DNA from 2 places in the Rhizobacter sp. P5_A1 genome. Region 1 is predicted to be linked to the other one. Evidence: riboswitches for the same ligand, from Rfam matches in the RefSeq annotation. Region 1 holds a riboswitch; the other holds the start of a gene.

The links. Region 1 has a riboswitch for thiamine pyrophosphate ahead of AC1DTW_RS19860 (TonB-dependent siderophore receptor). Riboswitches for the same ligand answer to the same signal wherever they lie in the genome.
Region 2: linked by a shared signal. The riboswitch ahead of thiC (phosphomethylpyrimidine synthase ThiC) and the one ahead of AC1DTW_RS19860 (TonB-dependent siderophore receptor) in region 1 are both predicted to bind thiamine pyrophosphate.

The regions. Positions count from the first base shown of each region.
Region 1 is NZ_JBFUKR010000019.1:76,507-87,333, forward strand. It holds gene AC1DTW_RS19860 (TonB-dependent siderophore receptor) at 1-1,343, opposite strand, end outside; TPP riboswitch at 1,402-1,502, opposite strand; gene AC1DTW_RS19865 (NAD(P)/FAD-dependent oxidoreductase) at 1,529-2,566, opposite strand; gene fdxA (ferredoxin FdxA) at 2,574-2,897, opposite strand; gene cobA (uroporphyrinogen-III C-methyltransferase) at 2,958-3,761, opposite strand; gene AC1DTW_RS19880 (sulfate adenylyltransferase subunit 1) at 3,761-5,074, opposite strand; gene cysD (sulfate adenylyltransferase subunit CysD) at 5,074-6,033, opposite strand; gene AC1DTW_RS19890 (phosphoadenylyl-sulfate reductase) at 6,030-6,782, opposite strand; gene AC1DTW_RS19895 (DUF934 domain-containing protein) at 6,779-7,324, opposite strand; gene AC1DTW_RS19900 (nitrite/sulfite reductase) at 7,345-9,045, opposite strand; gene AC1DTW_RS19905 (sulfite exporter TauE/SafE family protein) at 9,125-9,892, opposite strand; gene AC1DTW_RS19910 (patatin-like phospholipase family protein) at 10,060-10,827, shown strand, end outside.
Region 2 is NZ_JBFUKR010000047.1:5,613-16,439, forward strand. It holds gene AC1DTW_RS27130 (hypothetical protein) at 1-821, opposite strand, end outside; gene AC1DTW_RS27135 (ThiF family adenylyltransferase) at 1,012-1,881, opposite strand; gene AC1DTW_RS27140 (N-acyl amino acid synthase FeeM domain-containing protein) at 1,894-2,703, opposite strand; partial or broken gene AC1DTW_RS27145 (IS630 family transposase) at 2,938-3,111, opposite strand; gene AC1DTW_RS27150 (hypothetical protein) at 3,751-4,521, shown strand; gene AC1DTW_RS27155 (hypothetical protein) at 4,621-4,944, shown strand; TPP riboswitch at 5,140-5,241, shown strand; gene thiC (phosphomethylpyrimidine synthase ThiC) at 5,324-7,249, shown strand; gene AC1DTW_RS27165 (FAD-dependent oxidoreductase) at 7,253-8,317, shown strand; gene thiS (sulfur carrier protein ThiS) at 8,314-8,547, shown strand; gene AC1DTW_RS27175 (thiazole synthase) at 8,549-9,340, shown strand; gene thiD (bifunctional hydroxymethylpyrimidine kinase/phosphomethylpyrimidine kinase) at 9,361-10,827, shown strand, end outside.

The DNA of each region.
Region 1 (10,827 bases):
AGCCAGGCGGTCAGGTTGTCCGTCAGCGTGATCGCGTCGCGTGCGAAGAGCTCGGTCGAGCGCTCGGTGAGGTTGGTGTTCGGCACGGTACCGAGTTGCGGCAGCGTCGGGATCAGCGTGAGGCCGTCGACCGTGCCTTCGCCGACGATCGTGCCGTCGTCCACGCGCGGCTGCAGGCGGCTCTTGAAGCGTGACTCGAGCACGCCGAAGGCGAGTTGATGCTTCAAGGTGCCGGTGCTCGCCTTGCCCTCGACGGAGAGCTGCACGGTGTCGGTGGTGCGGCGTTCGTTGTCGCTCTGGTAGGCGTAGTAGTCGAAGCTGCCGTCGGAGCAGTAGCGGTCGAAGTTGCCTTCCTTCGAGCAGCCGAACGGGAAGGCCAGTCGGTCATCGGTGCGCAGCCGCTGCGTGGCGGCGTGAGCGATGAACTTCCAGTCGCTGCCGAGCTTCTGCTGCCAGCGCAGCGACGCGGTCGTCGCGTTGAACACGACCGGCAACGACCATGGCTGGTTGTTCAGGCTGATGCGCGGGTCGCCGGGCTGCGGCACGGTGTTGCCGAGCATGCTGAAGCCGGGCTGGCTCGGTTGCGAGCGGTGACTGGTCTCGACCTCGGCCTCGAGCAGCGCATCGGGGCTGATGCGCCAGTCGGCGGCAAGCGCGAACAGGTTGCGGTTGCCTCGGCTGTCACGCACCATCGGGTCGAGGTGCGCGGCCGCGGCGTTCAGGCGCACGCCGAAGGCCTGGTCGGCGCCGAAGCGCTGGCTCAGGTCGAGCGCGCCGGTCACGCTGCCGGGCTGGCGCCACTCGAGGCTCACCGAGCGCAGCGGCGCGTCGAGCGGGCGCTTGACGAGGTAGTTGACCAGGCCGCCGGGCGCGCTGGTGCCGGCCTGCATGCCGCTGGTGCCCTTGAGGATCTCGATGCTCGCCTTGTTGTCGAGCGGGATCGAGGTCTCGGCGCTGATCGGCAGCCCGTCACGGCGGAAGTTGAAGCGGTTGTCGAGCACGTAGCCGCGCACGGTCAGAGAGTCCCAGTAGCCCTCGGCGTTGTAGGCGTCGCTGACCGCCGGGTCGATCGCGGTCAGGTCCGAGAGGCGCTGCGTGCCGCTGTCCTTCAGTTGCTCGGCGCCGAACACGCTCGCCTGGATCGGCGTCTTCGCGAGCGGCGTGTCGCCCCAGCCGCTGACGTTGACCGGCGGTGTCGCGCGCCCGGTGACGGTGATCGGTGGCAACTGCGTGGTCGGCGGCGTGGGCGATGGCGCGGTCTGCGCGCCCGCCTGTGCCGCAACAAGCCATGCGGCAGCGGCGATCGGAGAGAGAAGGCGGTGTCGTGTGGTCAAGCGTGCCATCGTGGTTCCGTGGTCGATGGCAGGTCGGCGGGCCCAAGGGAGCAGCACGCGAGGTGATGCGGCCTGGGCCGTGCTTCCCTGCGCGAGGATTACCTCAATCAGGTTCAAAGGGACTGTCTCAGTCGGGCCGGTCACGGCCCAACACCCCTAGCGAATGCCGCGCGGCGAACCGCGCGACGGGCGAATTATGGCTCAGGCGCCGGCGCGACGCCGAGTGCCTTGTGCAGCCGCGGGCTGGTGGTCGTGTACTCGAGGTGCACGGGCTGGTCCGGGAACACGCGCGCGGCCGCGCCGAAGGCCGCGAGCGTGGCCTCGTGGAAGCCGCACAGGATCAGCTTTTTCTTGCCGCGGTAGGTGTTCACGTCGCCGACCGCGAAGATGCCGGGCACGCTGGTCTCGAAGGTCGCGGTGTCGACGACGAGCTGCTTGCGCTCGAGCGCCAGGCCCCAGTCGGCGATCGGGCCGAGCTTGGGGCTCAGGCCGGTGAGCACGAGCAGCGTGTCGACCGGCAACGACCGCGCAACGCCATCGACGCCGAGCACCCGCAGCGCCGTCAGCCGGCCATCCGCCTGCTCGATGCCGGTCGCCTGCGCAGCGACGAACAGCAGGCGCTGCTCGGTGCGCAACTCGCGCACTTGCGCGACCGTCTCCGGCGTGGCCTTGTTGAATTCATCGCGCCGATGCATCAGCGTGACGCCGGCGATCGGCGCGAGGCGCAGCGCGCAGTCGAGCGCCACATCGTCCTCACCGATCACGACGATGCGCCGGCCGGCCAGCGCCGCGAGATCGTCCGGCGCGCTGTAGAAGACCTGCGTGCTCTCGAACGCCCGCAATCCATCGACCTTCAGGCGCCGCGGCTGGAACGAGCCGACGCCGCTGGCGATGAACACCGCCTTGGCGCGCCAGCGCGTGCCGGCGGAACTCTCGATCAGAAAGTGCCCATCGGCGTCGCGCTCGACCGCATCGACCTGCTGGCTGAAATGAAACGTGGGACGGAACGGCTCGATCTGCTTCAGCAAGCTCGCGACCAACTCACGCGCGGTGCACCGCGGGGTCGCGGGGATGTCGTAGATCGGCTTGTCGGCGTAGAGCTCGATGCACTGGCCGCCCGGCACCGGCAGCGAGTCGACCACATGCGCGCGCATCTCGAGCAGGCCGAGCTCGAAGACCTGGAACAGGCCGACCGGCCCGGCGCCGATGACGAGCGCATCGGTCTCGATCATCGTGGCCTTATTTGACCAGCTCGCCGAGCTTGCCGGTCTTGTCTTTCCACTCGTCGGCGTCGGGCAGCGGACCCTTGCGCTTCGTGATGCTCGGCCAGTTCTTCGCGAGTTCGGCATTCAGCGGGATCATGTGCTGCTGGTCGCCGGGCACGTCTTCCTCCGGCACGATCGCGTTGACCGGGCACTCGGGGATACAGACCGCGCAGTCGATGCACTCGTCCGGGTCGATGGTGAGGAAGTTGGGGCCTTCGCGGAAGCAATCGACCGGGCACACATCGACGCAATCGGTGTACTTGCAGCGGATGCACGATTCGAGGACGACGTGGGTCATGGTGAAGCTCGGGTGATGTGGGGTTGCAGCGGCGCGTGGGCCGGCAAGGAAAGAAGGATTTTAGGGCTTCGCGCTGACCGCATCGATCGGCTTGCCGACGCGGCCGGCAGCGCGCCCGCTCGCGCGGGCCGGCGCCGGGTTCGGCGCGGGGCTGATCGCGGCCGCGCCGGCGCCGACCGTCACGACCGTCGGCCGGCCGGCGTGCAGCATCGCGGCCTGGCCGAGGCTCGCGACGCTGTGATCGCTGTGCAGATGATCCGGCCAGCCGGCGCGCGAAACCACGCTGACCGGCGTGTCGGCGGGCCAGCCGGCCGCGAGCAGGCGGCGCGACAGCGCGGCAAGCTGCTTGCCGGCCATGTAGACGACTTCGGTGTCGGCGCTGCGCGTGGCCTGCAGCTGGCCTTCGCGTGTCATCGCGGTGGTCAGGCTGACGCTGCGACCGTGGCCGCGCCGTGTCAGCGGGCGCTGCGTCGCGGCGGCGGCGGCGATCGCGGCGGTCACGCCGGGCACGACCTCGCAGGCGATGCCCGCGCGCGCGAGCGCCTCGAGCTCTTCCTCGAGGCGACCGAACACGCTCGGGTCGCCGCCCTTCAGGCGCGCGACGAGCTCGACCTCCCGCGCGTGCTTGACGAGCAGCGCGTTGATCGTCGTCTGGCCGGTGCTGTCGCAGAAGCCGCGCTTGCCGACGTGAACCCATTTCGCGCTCGGCGCGAGCGCACGCAGCGCGGGGTCGGTCAACGCATCGAACAGCACGACGTCTGCCTGCTTCAGGCGCGCTGCACCGCGCACGGTGATCAGGTCGGCCGCGCCGGGGCCGGCGCCGATGAAGACGACCCGGCCCTGGCCTGTGCGCGCGTCGCGCATCAGGCCGCCTCCTTCACGAGCAGCGCGCCGCTGGTGCGGTTGCTGGTCGGGTCGACGATGATCAGCGAGCCGCCGACGCGGTTCGACGCGTAGGCCTCGACCGGCAGCGGCTGCTGCGTCTCGATCACGACATGCCCGATGTCGTTGACCGCGAGTTCGTGCGCGTCGGTCGCCAGCAGCGAGTGGATGTCGAGCCGGCTCTCGATTGCGGTGATGCGTGCCTGCACCCAGCGGTTGCCGTGGCGCACCGAGTACTTGCGGCCGATCACCGCCGGTTCGGTGTCGAGCCAGGCGAGCGTGGCCGAGAAGCGGTTGGTCTCGTGCACCGTACCGGGTGTCGCGATCCAGTCGCCGCGCGAGACATCGAGCTGGCGATCGAGGCTCAGGCCCGCCGACTGACCGGCCTCGGCGAAGTCGACCAGCTCGCCGGCGACGCGCACCTCGGCGACGATGGCCTTCTGCCGGCTCGGGAACAGTTGCACCTCGTCGCCGGCCTGCACGCGGCCATGCGCGATGCGGCCCCACAGCGTGCGCGGCTGGTCGCCGACGCCGCTCTTGTCCGGTCCACCATCGCGGGCCACGTACTGCACCGGGATCAGCAAGTCGCCGACCTTGCGCTCCTGCGCGGTCGGCAGGCTCTCGAGCAGCTGCAGCAGCGACGGGCCGTCGTACCAGGGGGCGTCGAGCGGCTGGGTCACGTTGTCGCCGCGCAGTGCCGAGACCGGCACGATGCCGGCGACTTCCATCTTCGCTTCGTCGGCGAACGCGAGCAGCGAGGCGCGCACGGCTTCATAGGCCTGCCCCGGATCGTCGACCGCGTCGAGCTTGTTGATCGCGAACACGATGCTCGGCACGCGCAGCAGCTGCGCGAGCAGCGCATGGCGCCGCGTCTGCGCGAGCAGCTTGACGGGGTTCGCCGCGGTTGCCAATCTCGTGTCGAGCTTCGTGATGTCCACCAACACGACCGCCGCATCGCTGCCGGCCGCGGCCGTCACCATGTTGCGGGTGTACTGCTCATGGCCCGGCGCGTCGGCGATGATGAACTTGCGCTGCTTGGTGGCGAAGTAGCGGTAGGCGACATCGATCGTGATGCCCTGCTCGCGTTCGGCCTCGAGGCCGTCGGTGAGCAACGAGAGGTCGATCGGTGCGCCCGCCGCGCGCTTCTCGAGCGTGTCGAGCTGGTCGGCCAGGATCGCGCGCGAGTCGTACAGCAGCCGGCCGATCAGCGTGCTCTTGCCGTCGTCGACCGAGCCGGCGGTCAGGAACCGGAGGGCGCGGTGGTCTTTCACCGGCGGGGCTTGCAGCGTGCTCATCAGAAATACCCTTCCTTCTTGCGCCGTTCCATCGACGCGTCCGACGTGCGGTCGTCCATGCGGGTCGCGCCGCGTTCGCTGACCGTCACCTGCAGGGTCTCGGCGACAATGTCGGCGGCGCTTGCGGCCGGGCTCTCGACCGGGCACGTGCAGGTCATGTCGCCGACGGTGCGAAAGCGCACCTCGACCTTCTCGGACGTTTCGCCCGGCAGCAGCGGCGTGACCTCGGTCAGCGGCACCAGCAGCCCCTTGCGGCGGATCACCTCGCGGTCGTGCGCGAAGTACAGGTTCGGCAGCGGGATGTTCTCGCGCGCGATGTAGAGCCAGACGTCGAGCTCGGTCCAGTTGCTGATCGGGAACGCGCGCATGTGCTCGCCGGGCTTGATGCGCGTGTTGAAGAGCGTCCAGAGTTCGGGGCGCTGCTCCTTCGGCTGCCACTGGCCGAAGCTGTCGCGGTGGCTGAAGATGCGTTCCTTCGCACGGGCCTTTTCTTCGTCGCGGCGGGCGCCACCCATCAGCACGTCGAAGCGGTGCTCTTCGATCGCCTCGAGCAGCGCGACGGTCTGGTGGCCGTTGCGCGATTCGAGCGGATGCGAGAGGCGCACGGTGCCGCGCGCGATCGAATCCTCGAGATGGCCGACGACGAGCCGCTCGCCCATCTCTTCGATGCGCCGATCGCGGAACTCGATCACCTCGGGGAAATTGTGCCCGGTGTCGACGTGCAGCAGCGGGAACGGCAGACGGCCTTCGTACTCGCCCTGCGCATTCTTGCGCTTGAAGGCCTTCTCGGCCAGGCGCAGCACGACGCACGAATCCTTGCCGCCCGAGAACAGCAGCGACGGCCGCTCGAACGCGGCGACAGTTTCGCGCAGGATGAAGATCGCTTCTTCCTCGAGCCAGTCGAGGTGTGTGTGATCGAGCTCGGGCAGCAGTTGCTCGACTTTCAACGGTGCGTTCATGGGTGTGATCCGATCATCGAAACCTGGGATTCATCGTGGACATGCAGGCCGCATTCCTTCGCGCCTTCGTCTTCCCACCACCAGCGGCCGGCGCGGAAGTCTTCGCCGACGGCGATCGCGCGGGTGCAGGGTGCGCAGCCGATGCTCGGGTAGAACTGGTCGTGCAGCGGGTTGTAGGGCACGTCGTTCGACGCGATGTAGTGCCAGACGTCGGCCCAGCTCCAGTCGGCGAGCGGGTTGAACTTGGCACGGCCCTTGTCGTCCTGCTCGGCAAACTCCACGGTGCCGCGGTTCGCCGATTGCTCGCGGCGCATCCCGGTGACCCAGGCGCTGCGCTCCTGCAGCATGCGCGACAGCGGCTCGAGCTTGCGGATCGCGCAGCAGGCCTTGCGCAGCTCGATGCTGTCGTACATGGCGCGCTCGCCGTTCTTGCGCACGAAATGCACGACCGATTCGTGCACCGGCTCGAACACATCGACCTCGAGCGCATAGCGCGACTCGATCTGCCCGATCAGGCCGACAGTCTCGGCATGCAGCTTGCCGGTCTCGAGCGTCGCGATGGCGATCGGCAGCCGGTGGCGCGCGATCAGGTCGGTGATCACCATGTCTTCGGCGCCGAGGCTGGTGGCCTGGACGATGCGCATCGGGTGCTCGGCCGCGGCGCGCCGCAGCAGCGCGAGCGCGCTCGCGACGCGGCCATCGAAGCCGGCGGACTCGCGCGCGTACAGCGCAATCGCTTCGCCGCTCATATCGAGGCTCCGGCGTGCAGGAACTCGTCCTGCGCGCGCACCAGCGCGGCGCCGGTGCCGGGCGGCTTCGCGAACAGCGGCAGCGGGTCGTCGGCACCGCCCTGGTAATAGCCGGGAAAGAAGCTCAGCGCGCGGTGCGCGGCGTCGAGCGACTGGTCGGCGCGCAGCACCGCGGCGTCGAAGCCGGTGCGCGCGAGCAGCAGCACCATGTCGACCAGCACCTCGCCGGTCGCGCGCACCTCGCCCTTGAAGCGGTAGCGCGCGCGCAAGGTGTGGGCCTGGCTGTAGGCGCGGCCGTCGACCCACTTCGGGAAATTCAGCTGCACCAGGCTCAGGCGCGGCAGGTCGGCGGCGATCTCCTTGACCTCGGCGTCGTTCGCGAGCTTCACGCCGACCGGCATCTGCTGCGGCCACTGGGCGCGAAACGCGTGCCATTGCTCGACGCTCAGCAGCAGGTACGGCACCGGGTTGATGCAGGCCGCCGGGCCGTCCTCGCCGCCGAGCGCATGCCATTGGTCCTTGTGGGGATCGATGAACTTCATGGGGTTCGTCCTTGGTCGATTCAGGCGGCGTGCGCGGTCGCGGTGCTGCGGCGCACCGCGTTCGCGGAGGCCTTGAACGGCTCGAGGCCGACACGCTTGACGGTGTCGATGAACAGCTCGTTCGCCGCGCGCTGGCCGCGATAGGTCTCGACCACCGACTCGATCACGTCGGCGACCTCGTCGGCCGCGAACGACGGGCCGATCACCTTGCCGGGCACCGAGGCGCCGCTGATGGTCGAGCCGTCGGAACCGCCGAGCGAGACCTGATACCACTCCTTGCCGTCCTTGTCGACGCCGAGGATGCCGATGTGGCCGCTGTGGTGGTGACCGCAGGAGTTGATGCAGCCGCTGATGTGCAGGTCGATGTTGCCGATGTCGTAGAGCTCGTCGATCTCGTCGAAGCGCTGCATGAGCTCCTCGGCGATCGGGATCGAGCGCGCATTCGCGAGTGCGCAGAAGTCACCGCCAGGGCAGGCGATCATGTCGGTCAGCAGGCCGATGTTCGGCGTCGCGAAACTGGCGTCGCGCGCGGCCTGCCACAACGCGTGCAGGTCACGCTCGAGCACCCAGGGCAGCAGCAGGTTCTGGTCGTGCGTGACGCGCAGCTCGCCATGGCTGAAGCGCTCCGCGATCGCGGCGGCGGCGTCCATCTGGTCGGCGGTCGCGTCGCCCGGCGCCTGGCCGGCGCGCTTCAGCGACAAGGTCACCGTGCGATAGCCGGCGAGCTTGTGCCCGTGCACGTTGCGTTCGAGCCAGCGGCCGAAAGCCTTCGGTGCGTCGAACGCCGCGCTCGGCGCTTCGTTCACCGCGGCAACGCCCTCCGGCAACCGGAAGCCCTGCGCCACACGGTCGAACTCGGCCTGCGGCAGAAGGTGGGCCGTGCCGGCCACGTCGTTCTCGAGGATGTCGTTGAACTCCTCGTTCACCGCATCGATGAACTTCTGGCCTTCGGCCTTCACGAGGATCTTGATGCGCGCCTTGTAGAGGTTGTCGCGCCGGCCGTAGCGGTTGTAGACACGCACGATGGCCTCGATGAACACGAGAATCTGCTGCCACGGCAGGAACTCGCGGATCGTGATGCCGATGATCGGCGTGCGGCCCATGCCACCGCCGACCAGCACCTTGAAGCCGACCGCGCCGGTTTCGTCCTTCAGCAGCTGCAGGCCGATGTCGTGCCAGCCGATCGCGGCGCGGTCTTCGGTCGCGCCGGTGATCGCGATCTTGAACTTGCGCGGCAGGAACGCGAACTCGGGGTGCAGCGTGCTCCACTGGCGCAGCAGCTCGGCGTAGGGGCGCGGGTCGACGACCTCGTCGGGCGCGACGCCGGCCAGCGCGTCGCTGGTGATGTTGCGGATGCAGTTGCCGCTGGTCTGGATGCCGTGCATGTCGACGGCCGCAAGCGCGTCCATCACGTCGGCGGCCCGGGTCAGCGGGATCCAGTTGAACTGCAGGTTCTGGCGCGTCGTGAAGTGGCCGTAGCCGCGGTCGTACTCGCGCGCGATCGTGCCCAGCGTGCGCAGCTGCGCGGCGCTCAGTTCGCCGTACGGCACGGCGATGCGCAACATCGGCGCATGGCGCTGCACATACCAGCCGTTCTGCAGGCGCAGCGCGCGGAACTCGTCTTCGGGCAACTTGCCCGCGAGGTTGCGTTCGAGCTGGTCGCGGAATTGTGCGGCGCGTTGGTGGACGAACTGCTTGTCGAATTCGGTGTACTGATACATCAGGCCTCCTGCCGGGCCGCCCCAAAGGGGGCCTGCGCCCCCGCGGGGGGCAACGAACGAAGTGAGTGTGGGGGTCGCATCAGGTGATCACTTTCAATCCGGCGCTCACGAGGGCGAGGCACAGCAGCGTGCGCACGAATGTTTCGGGCATCCGGCGGGTCAGCTGCGCGCCGATCCAGATGCCGGGGATGGAGCCGATCAGCAGCGCGCCGAGCAGGCCCCAGTTCACATGGCCCAGGGTCGCGTGGCCGATGCCGGCGACGAGTGTCAGCGGCACCGCGTGGGCGATGTCGGTGCCGACGATTTGATGCGATTTCAGGCGCGGGTAGAGCAACAGGATCAGCGTCGCGCCGATCGCGCCCGCGCCGATCGAGCTCAGCGACACCAGCACGCCGAGGATCAGCCCGCAGCCGACCGTCAGCCACGGCTTGCGATGCTCGGGGATCCAGCGCTCGAGCCGCAGGCCCAGGCCCTGCCAGACGCGCTTGTAAGCCACGGTCACCGCCGTCAGCAGCAGCGCGACGCCGAGCGTCACGGTCAGCGCGGCGGCCCAGCCCTTGGTCACGCCGGTCAGGTGCATCAGCGCGATCGTCGCCAGCGACGCCGGGATGCTGCCGGCCAGCAACAGCCCGGTGATGCGCCACTGCACATGGCCGGCCTGGTGGTGCGAGGCCGAGCCCGCGGTCTTCGTGATCGCGGCGAACCACAGGTCGGTGCCGATTGCGACCGCCGGGTGCAGCCGGAAGACCGACAGCAGCAGCGGCGTCATCAGCGAGCCGCCTCCCACGCCGGTCAGCCCGACAATCGCGCCGACGCCGAAGCCGCTGACAATCGCGATCCAGTCCATTCAGTTCATGCGCCCGCAATGGCGCCACAGCAGCGCCGAAGTACGGGAATGTACGGAGCGCTCATATATTCTGGAAGAACATTATCAATTTTTGCTTATTCGATAGAGACATAAAGGCGAGCCCGGTCTCACCGGCTCGCAGGCGCTGGCTCCGAGCCGGCACGGGCCTGGCATTGGCAGCGCTGGCCGGCTGCCAGACGGCGCCTCGGCCCGCGCCGCAGGCGGCCCCGACGGTTCCGCAGCCACCACCGCCGCCCGAGCCGGTTCCGATCGCTGCGCCGAAGCCACCGCGCATCGGCCTGGCGCTCGGCGGCGGCGCGGCGCGCGGCTTTGCGCACATCGGCGTGATTCAGGTGCTCGAAGAGAACGGCATCAGGCCGGACGTCGTCGCCGGCACCTCGGCCGGCAGCCTGGTCGCGGCACTCTACGCCTCTGGCAAGAGCGGGGCGCAGCTCGCGGCGCTGGCCGAGTCGATGGACGAATCGGCCTTCGCCGACTGGTCGTTCCCCGGCCGCGGGTTGATCCGTGGCGAGGGGCTGGCGAAGTACGTCCGTGCCAACACCGGCGGGCTGCGCATCGAGCAGATGCGCATGCCGCTCGGCATCGTCGCGACCGACCTCGACAGCGGCGAGGCGATCCTGTTCCAGCGCGGCGACCCCGGCATCGCGGTGCGCGCGTCGAGCGCGGTGCCGGCCGTGTTCCAGCCGGTGCGCATCGGCTTGCGCGAGTATGTCGACGGCGGGCTGGTCGCACCGGTGCCGGTGCGCTTCGCGCGGCAGATGGGCGCTGACCTGGTGATTGCCGTCGACATCTCGGCCGCGCCCGACGGCAACGCGACCGGCGACGCGGCGCGCATGCTGCTGCAGACCTTCGCGATCATGGGCCGCAGCATCAACAGCTACGAGCTGCGCGACGCCGATGTGCTGCTGCGGCCG
Region 2 (10,827 bases), on a different contig from region 1:
GGCTTCGCGCGGCCCGCGCGAAACAGCATGCAAGGGCGGGCCCCGGGGTCACCGGCGAGTCGCGCCAATTGCTTCTGCAGCCGCCGCTTCACGTCGGCGCGAACCCAGCCGGGCGCAGGGGCCTGGTGCGCCAGCACCGTCGCCGCAGCCATCGGCTGCAGCGCCAGGCCCGCAGCCTGCGCCGCAAGCCACAAGCGCTGGAACCCGCGCCCGGCCCGAATAACGCCCATGTCATCGCGTTGGTCATCGACGACCAGCAGACCGATGTGCGGCGCCAACGCGCAGGGCAGATATCCGGCGCGCAAGCCCAGCGCGAGGTGCGCGCCGAGCCATGTCGACGCGCGCATCAGCGGCCAGTGGCGCAACAGCGCAAACGGGAGGCGCATCGGCGGCTCGATCTGCAATGCGGCGAGCGGCAGCCATTCATCGGTGGTGCGCCGCCAGCCGTTGTCGAAACGCACGGCGCCGAACAATTCGTGGTGCAGCGCGGGTCGCAGGAAGCGCTCTGTTTCCGCGATTCGGATGGTCTGGAGTGCGAGGCCGCGGCTGTCCGCATCGTCGAGCCACACGAGCCGCGCGCCGGGCGTTGCAGCGGCTGCGGCCGACAACTGCGCAAGGGTCTCGCCCGGCAGGCTCGCGTGGGCGTAGAAGCGGCGATTCGTGTGCCGGCCTTCGATCGCCCGGTCCAGCGGGTCAGGGGGCGGCGCCGGCGAAGCCCAGCGCAACTGCGCGATCAGGTCGGGCTCGGCAGGGTCCGGAAACAAGTCGGCCACGAGGCCATGCCCGAGATGCGCGGAGCGCAACGCGATGTTCTCCAGCACCGCACCATACGAAAGCAAGGCCAGGAACCGGCGATGCGGCAACGCCGCCCACGACGCGCGATCGGTGCTGGCCAGACTCACCGAGTCTTGCGCGACGCGAAAACGCAGGTAGTGCTTGTTCTCGGCCGACGGCGCGAGGATGCCGGCGCTCAGAATTCGACGCAGCTGCTGCAGCTCAGGCAACATCGGCTCAGGCGCCCCGCAACCGTCGCTTCGCAACCGCGAGCAGCAGGCGCTGCAGCGGATGGCGATTTCCACCGGGTCGCCAGGTGCGCCTGAGGCGGTTGCGGAACGCATCGAAATGCAGGCCGCTTGGCGCAGCCGGGACCTCGCCGCGCCCCAGGATCAGTTTGAGCACCTGAACGGCTGCGATGCCGCTGCACAGCTGCACGCCGATGACGGTCGAAGGGCCGCGCCGGCTGGCAAGGTCGACCCGCGAAGGATCGACGAGGTAGGACATCTGCAGCATCGCAGGCGACAGACCGACCAGAAACCGGAGTGCCTGCTCGTCCGCGGTATGGCCTTCGAGACGGAAGTACCCCTCGAACGTCATGCCGCCGGGCACGAAGTTCAGCAGCGCAGCGCCCATACCGAGCGGTGCCACGGTGGTCGCCGGGATGGCCATGGCAGCGCACAGCGCGAACACGCGGCGTCGAATGTCGAGCGCAAAGAAGTCGAGCCCGTCGAGATAGACATCGCCGTCGGCAAGAAACGCCTCCAGGTTGTCGGGATTCAGCCCCTCGTTGAAAACGCGGACATCGAGGTCCGGGTTGATGTCTCGCGCCATCGCCAGCATCACGTCGATCTTCGGGCGACTCAACGACGCCAGCGTGGCACCCACTTGCCGGTTGAAGTTGGCCAGGGCGTAGGTGTCGAAATCGGCGATCGAGAACGCGCCCACGCCCAGCCTTGCCAGCGTGAGCAGGTAGACGCCGCCGACCCCGCCGAGGCCGGCGATGCACACGCGCGAACCCTGCAGCCGACGCTGCTCCGCCTCGGTCACCCAGCCGAGGTTCCTCGAAAAGGCCTCGTCGTAGCTGAATTCCGGCGCCGGGTTCACGTCAGTCCGGCGTCAGCGCGCCGTACGCATCGAACGGGATGGCGGCGACCCGCCATGAAAGTAGGCCGCATCGGGTTGGTTTCGCATGAGTCGACCGACGATGCTGGCTTCTTCCTGAATCGAGAAGAAGTACGGGTACAAGGACCGCTCGACCAGCGAATACTCGGGCCTGCCGCCGTAACGTTCGATCTGGTCGTGTGCGTGCGAGAAGTCCAGGCTCAGCAGCACCGCAGGTGCGTTCACACGCCGGTTCAGGCGCCGCGGCCCGAGCGGCTCGAAGCCGAGCATGCGCTGGTAGTACCGGACATGCCGGGGGTTGACCTCGATCAGCAAGGTGTCGAAACCCATCGTGCGGTAGGCAAAGATGTAGGCGACATGGAACAAGGACGCCAGCACCCGCTTGGAGCGGACCACGCTGTCCACGGCCAGCTTGGTGAACTCGCAGATCCGGCGACCGGCTTCGCGCAGTCCATCGGTTTCAGTGCGGAAAGGGTCGTCGGCGTGCAACCCCGCGGGCGAGTCGAACCCGATCGTGATCGTGCCGATCATGACCTCGTGTTCGCTCGCCACGAGCGTGATGCGGGTCGGCAGTTGCTGCTCCGGCAACGGCGTGCTGCGGTAGCCGCGCCTGCCGTACATGCGGTTGATGAGAATGCTCGCCGAACTGCGCTGCCCGGATGAGTCGGCACTCCGAATCTTGAACAGGCGCTGGCTGACTTCGTCGTCGTGCACGCCAAGATCGGGGTCGGACTGGTCTTGGAGCAGCGACCTCAACGGAGCGTGTGCCTCGAAAGGCACACCGATGATCGTGTCGCGATCCAAAACTCTTCCTTCGATGCGGTGGGACGTGCTGATGCCACAGATGGGAGAACGCGCGCCAAACTGCCATGCAACACGCCGAGCAACACCATAAATATTCGCACCCTTGCCCCGGCTCGGCGCAAGCATTGGTAACGCTCGCGCCGGGGGCCGCGCCGGTCGCAACAAGGTAATGATTTCGGGGAGCGTAGGCCAACCGCTCCGAGTGTCTGGCCACCGGGGCGACGCGGCAACCCGCTAGCGCCCTGTCCCGCTGACACGCGAGCAAGGTCGATGAAGCTTCTCCAGGATCGAGTAGGCAGTGGCGGTCCAGCGAAACGTCCGGGAGTTCGTGTTGCGGTGGCTTACAAACCGGTCGATGCGTTGGACGAGTTGCTTGACGCCGGTGAACGAGCCGCGGATTGCCTTGTCGCGCGGTTCGCGTGCGCCGCACTGAGATCCATCACGAACGATTCGCGGGTTCGGAGTTGCGCGCGACGTCGCCGACAGGTGCAGGACTCCCCATGCATCTTCTCGGGCCAGCCCCCGAATCGAATGCACACTGGCTGCCCCGTCGGAGGAGGCAGAAGAACATGACCAAGAAGCTTGCGATCATCGGCGCCGGACCAAAGGGCGCGGCCATCGTCGCGAAGGCCGCGGCACTGCGTGCGGCGGGGCACCACCGCCCGCCTCCGCACATCGATCTCTACGAGAACAACCCGGTGGGCGCCGCGTGGCGAGGGAGCATCGGATACACGGACGGTGAACAGCCTCTGTGTACCCTGGCGGAGCGAGATCTCGGCTTTCCGTACGACACCATGACCTACGGTCCCCGCGTCGCCCAGGCGATGATCGGCGACTTCTCGTGGCAATCCTTTGCCATCAACGCATCGGGAGGCGCGCGCTATCGCGACTGGGTCGTCAATGGTCGCAATCCGCCGCGGCATCGAGAGTTCGCGGACTATTTGACCGACGCGGTGTTCAAAGCCGTTCACCAGGGTGCGACGTCCTTGGTTCGCAATGAAGTGAAGTCCGTGGACTTCGTTCTGGCAGCCGAAGTCGATACCGGTGATGCAACGCTTGCTGTCCGCCGAGCCGGACCCCTCCGTCCTGATCATCGGGGCGGGAGGCACCGCTGCTGCAATCGCGTACTGGTTCCTTCGCAAAGGCCTGACGACCCTGCCGATCACCATCGTCGGCCGCGAGGCGACCCTCTTCGCGCGCCACGACGGCCCGTTCGAAGACCGGCTTTTCACCGACGACGATGCCTGGAAAGCACTCGCGCCCCATGTCCGCGAGGCCTTTCTGTCCCGCACCACGGCGGCCGTGGTCTGGGACTACGTGCTCCGCAATCTGGTCTCCGACAACATCACCTACGAGTCCTATTCAGCCCGCGGCTACCGCAACGTGGGTCCGGGCGGTTCCGGCGAGCCGGACTTGCTCGAACTCGAAATGGACGCGCCGCCGGATGCCGCGTTGGCACAAGCGCACGCCTTGCTTCCTTCGCTCGGTCCACCCCCGATCTTCGTCGGCCCCCCTGCCCCACCGTTGAAGATTCTGCCCGGCACCGTCATCGTGGACGCGCGCGGCTTCGACCGATGGGGTTTCGCGGATGAGTTCTTTGCGGCGTCGAGCCTGCGACCCTTCTTCGATGGGCCGCGACGGCAGCAAATCCTCAGGGCGATCGCGCGTGACTTGAGCGTGCACGGGACGCTTTCGAACGGTGCGCCGTTTCCGGAGGGATTGCACGTGCCGGGGCTGGGAACCATTCAGGGGCCAGCGTCAACGAATCTGATGGGGTTGGGATGGCTCGCTGACCGGGTTCTCTCGAGGTATTGCTGAGCGAAGCGGCAGGAATTCCGTCTCCAGGACATCGCGGGCTTGACAGATGTGCCATATCGACATATATATGTCGATATAGAAACGTCCGAGGGGTACGACATGGCTGAAGACGCCGACACGATGGTCCTCCGATCCTTCCATCTGCCGCAGGGCATGGACGATCAACTGAGAGGACTGGCCTTTTCCCTTCGGTGTGCCAAAGCCGATGTGTTGCGATTCTTCATCGATCAGGGCCTGAGAAGCCTGACCGACCAATACGGGCCGGACTGGGCCTCCTGGAGCCGCGATGTCGTGGATGCCGTAGCGAGAGAAGTAGAGGCCGGTGGTGCCGCAGAGTCCGTCAAGGAAGGCATCCGCCGCGACATCGCGCGGATGGGTGAAACGCCGATGTACGCTGGGGCAACACGGCGGGCAAGGTCGTAGAGCTCGCGCACCGAATCGACTGCCTTCTTCTCCGCGATCGTGATGCCGAGCGACAGGGCCAACGCCGAAGCATGAGCCGTAGCCCTCAATCAACGGACCGGTGGCATGGCGGCCGATTCGGCATCGCCGCGGCAACGCACGGTCTGACCGCAAGCCTATCGCCCTTGACGCTCGGAACGCCGGGGCCGTAGACTCTGCGCTGCTCCGGGGTGCACGCAGTGCTGAGATGGCGAAGACGCCGAACCCGACGAACTTGATCCGGTTAATACCGGCGGAAGAAGAGCCGATTTGTTCTCCTTGGTGGCGGTCATGGCATGAAGCCCTGACTCGGCCCCAGGGGCACTTTCCGGAGCACCCACTCAACGGAAAGGTTGCCCCGATGAACGCCCCCGAAAAGTTCGACCCTGCCACCTTCGCCGAACGTCTGGCGCTGACGCGCGAGCCGTTCCCGGCCTCGAAGAAGGTCTACGCCCACGGCAACGTGCATGCCGATCTGCGCGTGCCGATGCGCGAGGTCCTGCTTTCCAACGGAGAAGCGATCGCGCTGTACGACACCTCGGGGCCCTACACCGAGGCCGCAGCCGCCATCGACGTGCGCCAGGGGCTCGCCCCGTTGCGCGCACGCTGGATCGATGCACGCGGGGATACCGAGGGCTATACCGGCCGTGCGCCGCAAGCGCTCGACGACGGCACCAAGCACGAAGCGCGCGAGGCCGAGCGGCTTGCCGCGCTGCGCCGCGAGGCCGCCGCGCTGCAACGCTCGCCACGCCGCGCGAAGACGGGTGCCAACCGCTCCGGCAACGTCACCCAGATGCACTACGCGCGGCGCGGCATCGTCACGCCCGAGATGGAATTCGTCGCGATCCGCGAGAACGGCAAGCGCGAGTGGATGGCCGAGTACCTGGCCGACGCATCGCGCGAAAAGCGGCTGCAAGGCAACCCGATGGGCGCGCAGATCCCGCGCATCGTCACGCCCGAGTTCGTGCGCGACGAGGTGGCGCGCGGCCGCGCGATCATCCCGGCCAACATCAACCACCCCGAGGTCGAGCCGATGGCGATCGGCCGCAACTTTCTCGTCAAGATCAACGCCAACATCGGCAACTCGGCGGTCACGTCGAGCATTGACGAAGAGGTCGAGAAGCTCGTCTGGGCGATCCGCTGGGGCGCGGACAACGTGATGGACCTGTCGACCGGCCGGAACATCCACACCACGCGCGACTGGATCGTGCGCAACTCGCCGGTGCCGATCGGCACGGTGCCGATCTATCAGGCGCTCGAGAAGGTCGGCGGCGTGGCCGAAGACCTGACGTGGGAGATCTACCGCGACACGCTGATCGAGCAGGCCGAGCAGGGCGTGGACTACTTCACCATCCACGCCGGCGTGCGCCTGGCCTACATCCACCTGACCGCGAACCGGCGCACCGGGATCGTGTCGCGCGGCGGATCGATCATGGCCAAGTGGTGCATCTCGCACCACCAGGAAAGCTTTCTCTATACGCACTTCGAGGACATCTGCGACATCATGAAGGCCTACGACGTGAGCTTCTCGCTCGGCGACGGCCTGCGCCCCGGTAGTGGTGCCGATGCCAACGACGAAGCGCAATTCGCCGAGCTGCGCACCCTCGGCGAGCTCACGCAGGTTGCATGGAAGCACGATGTGCAGACCATGATCGAGGGCCCGGGCCATGTGCCGATGCACCTGATCCAGGCCAACATGGAAGAGCAGCTCAAGCACTGCCATGAAGCGCCGTTCTACACGCTCGGGCCGTTGACGATCGACATCGCACCAGGCTACGACCATATCTCGAGCGCGATCGGCGCGGCGATGATCGGCTGGTTCGGCACCGCGATGCTGTGCTACGTGACCCCGAAGGAACACCTCGGCCTGCCGGATCGCGACGACGTGAAGGCCGGCATCGTCGCCTACAAGATCGCCGCGCACGCAGCAGATGTGGCCAAGGGCCATCCGACCGCACGGGCACGCGACGATGCGCTCTCGAAGGCGCGCTTCGAGTTCCGTTGGCACGACCAGTTCAACCTCAGCCTCGACCCCGACACCGCACGCGACTTCCACGACGAGACGCTGCCGAAGGACTCGAGCAAGGAGGCGCACTTCTGCAGCATGTGCGGGCCCAAGTTCTGCTCGATGAAGATCACCCAGGAAGTGCGCGACTACGCGGCGGCGCAAGGCCTGAGCGAAGACGCGGTCCTGGCGCAGGGGCTGGAGGCGAAGTCCGAAGAGTTCAAGCGCGGGGGCGGCGAGATCTACATCCCGATCCACGCTGCCCCGACCGAGAGTGCCTGAACGATGGCCAAGCGGCACGTCGGCATCGCCGGCGCGGGCCTGTTGGGCCGGCTGTTGGCGTGGCGCTTGTCCCGACTCGGGCACGCGGTCACCGTATTCGACCCGGCAACCGGTCCGCTCGATCGCGGTCGAGCTGCCGGCTGGACCGCGGCGGGCATGCTCAGTCCCTGGGCCGAGCTGGAGAGCGCCAACGCCCACGTGGCCGACCTCGGCCTGCGCTCGCTCGCACTGTGGGCCGACATCGTGAATCAACTGCGGCAGCCGGTGCACTTCCGGCGCAACGGCAGCCTGCTGCTCGCGCACCGCAGCGACCTCGGAGCTGCGCAGCGCCTCGTCAGCCTGCTGCGGACGAAGATGTCTTCAGGACATGCGCCACGCGCGCTGACAGCCGATCAGCTGCGCGAACTGGAACCCGCGGTGCATGGCCCGACCCACGCCTGGCTGCTCGAAGGCGAAGGGCAGATTCACACCGTACAGGCGATGCAATCGCTGGCCGACGCGGCCACACAAGGCGGGGTGTGCTGGCGCTGGCAGCAGCCTGTTCGTGACCTGGCGCCGGGGCGCATCGAAGGGGAGCGCTTCGACGCGGTGTTCGATGTGCGCGGCGTCGACGCGCGACCGGATCTGCCGGTGCGCGGCGTGCGCGGCGAGATCGTCTGGCTGCACGCGCCAGGCATCGAGCTCGGCCGCCCGCTGCGTCTGCTGCACCCGCGCTCTCGTGTGTACCTCGTGCCCCGGCCGGACGACATCGTCGTCGTGGGCGCGAGCGAGATCGAGTCCGAAGACCGCTCGCCGATCTCGGTGCGCACCTTGCTGGGCCTGCTCAGCGCGGCCCACAGCGTGCTGCCCGAACTCGCCGAGGCGCGTGTCGTGCGCACCGAAACGAACCTGCGCCCTGCCCTGCCTGACAACCTTCCTCACATCGACTATCAACCGGGATTGACCCGCATCAACGGGCTGTTCCGCCACGGCTGGTTGATCGCTCCGGCGCTGATCGAAGACGCGTTGCGAGAGACAGGGCTTCAGCCTGTGGCGACATCGTTCACACCCCAGGAGGTATCGGCATGAGCAACGACGACGACGCAGCCGCACTGACGCTCGATGTCGTCGTGAATGGGCAGGCGCACACGCTCGTCGCCTTCAGCACCCTGGCTGATCTGATCGTTCGGCTGGGTCACGTGCCCGAAGGCATCGCCACCGCGCTGAATGGCGAGTTCGTCGCGCGCAGCCAGCGCGATGAATACGTTTTGCGTGACGGCGACAAGGTGACCTGCTTCCAGGCCATCGTGGGCGGCTGACATGGACGACAGCAACGACGACTTCGTGCTCGGCGGCCTGCCGCTGCGCAGCCGCTTTCTTCTCGGCACGGCGGGCTACCCTTCGCCGCTGGTGTTGCGCGAGGCCATCGCGGCCTCGGGCACGCAGGTCGTGACGGTCGGGCTGAAACGCCAGCTTGCCGCGGGTGGCGCCGACAACGGCTTCATCGACATCATCCGCGCCAGCGGCGCGCGCCTGCTGCCCAACACGGCTGGCTGCCGTACCGCGCGCGAGGCGGTCACGCTCGCGCACATGGCGCGCGAACTGCTCGGCACGCACTGGATCAAGCTCGAAGTCGTGGGCGACGAGCACACGTTGCAGCCCGACCCGTGGGAGCTCACTTTGGCGGCCACCCAACTGGTCAAGGATGGCTTCGAGGTGTTCCCGTATTGCACCGACGACCTGGTGAGCGCTCAACGGCTGGCCGACGCCGGATGCCGCATCCTGATGCCCTGGGGTGCGCCGATCGGGTCGGGCCAGGGGCTGCTCAACCCGTGGGCGCTGCGCACCTTGCGCGCGCGCCTGCCGGAGCTGACGCTGATCGTCGATGCCGGCATCGGTGCGCCCTCGCACGCGGCGCACGCGATGGAGTTCGGTTTCGACGCCGTGCTGCTCAACTCCGCCGTTGCGCAGGCGGCCGACCCGGTGGGCATGGCGCGCGCGTTCGGCCTGGCCATCGAGGCCGGACGCCTCGGACATCTGTCAGGTCTGCTGACGCCGCAGGACATGGCGATTGCGTCGACCCCGGTCGGTGGCCGGCCTTTCGACCTGTGATGTCAACCGGCGAGCAAGACATGAGCGATTCGCCACGTCCCGTGGTCTGGAGCATCGCAGGATCCGACAGCGGCGGGGGCGCCGGCCTGCAGGCCGACCTGCGCACGTTCGATGCATTCGACCTGCATGGCTGCACGGCGGTCGCCGCGCTCACGGCGCAGAACTCGGTCGCCGTCGAGCGTGTCGAACCGGTGGCCGCAGGCCTGCTTGATGCGCAGCTCTCTGCGCTCGCCAGCGACATGCCGCCGAGTGCCATCAAGACCGGCTTGCTCGCCAGCCCTGAGAACGTGCGCTGCGTCGCTGCCTGGGTGGACCGGCTGCGGCGTGATCGGCCGATCGCGCTGGTCATCGATCCGGTGTGGCGCGCGACCACCGGCGCCGACCTCGCCAGCACGGCGTTGCGCGAGGCGATGTTGTGCGAACTGCTGCCACGGTCCACCGTCATCACGCCGAACCGCGCCGAAGCGGCCTGGCTGTTGGGCTGGGACGCGGCCGCGATGTCGGCTTCTTTGGCCGTGGAGCGGGCAGCAGCCGCGTTGCGCGCGCTGGGGCCTGCGGCCGTGGTCATCACCGGCGGCGATGCCGGCGGTCGACGCTCACTGGACTGGATCGACACGCCCGAAGCGAAGGGGTGGCTCGCACTGCCCCGGGTCGCCACACCGCACCACCACGGCAGCGGCTGCGTGTTCGCCGCCTCGATGGCCGCCGCGCTCGCGCTGGACTTCTGCACCGCGGACGCGGCCGTGATCGCGAAGATGAGCACCACGGAGGCGCTGCGCCGGGCCGTGCCGGCCGGGGGCGGCGCAGGGGCCGTGCGACCCCGGCGCGGCTTCGGTCTGCATGCCGAACTGATGCCTTCGCTGCACGCCGGCGCAGACGCCGAGCCCCAGGGCTTTGCCGCGCTCATCGACCGACGCCTGGGTCTCTACGCGGTGGTCGACAGCTCAGCCTGGGTCGAACGGGTGTTGAATGCTGGCGTACGCACGGTGCAATTGCGCATCAAGGAGGGGACCCGCGAACACTTGTCGCGAGAGGTCTCGCGAAGTGTGCAGGCGGCGCGCGGCGTGCAGGCGCAGCTGTTCATCAATGACCACTGGCAGCTGGCGATCGAGCACGGCGCGTACGGCGTTCATCTCGGCCAGGAAGACCTGGCAACGGCCGATCTGGAGGCGCTGCGCAACGCCGGGATGCGGGTCGGGCTGAGCACCCACAGCTATTGGGAAGTGTGTCGTGCTCACACCTGGACGCCGAGCTACATCGCCTGCGGCCCGATTCATGCCACCACCACGAAGGACATGCCCTGGCGCCCCCAAGGTCCGGGCAACCTGGCCTACTGGTGCCGCGTGCTGCGCGAACCCGTGGTGGCGATCGCCGGGATGGATGGCGAACGCAGCCATGAGGCGGCGCGGTGTGGCGCGGCGGGAGTGGCAGTGCTGCGCGGGATCGCCCAGGCCAGCGACGCCGGGCACGTCATCCAAGGCTTGCAG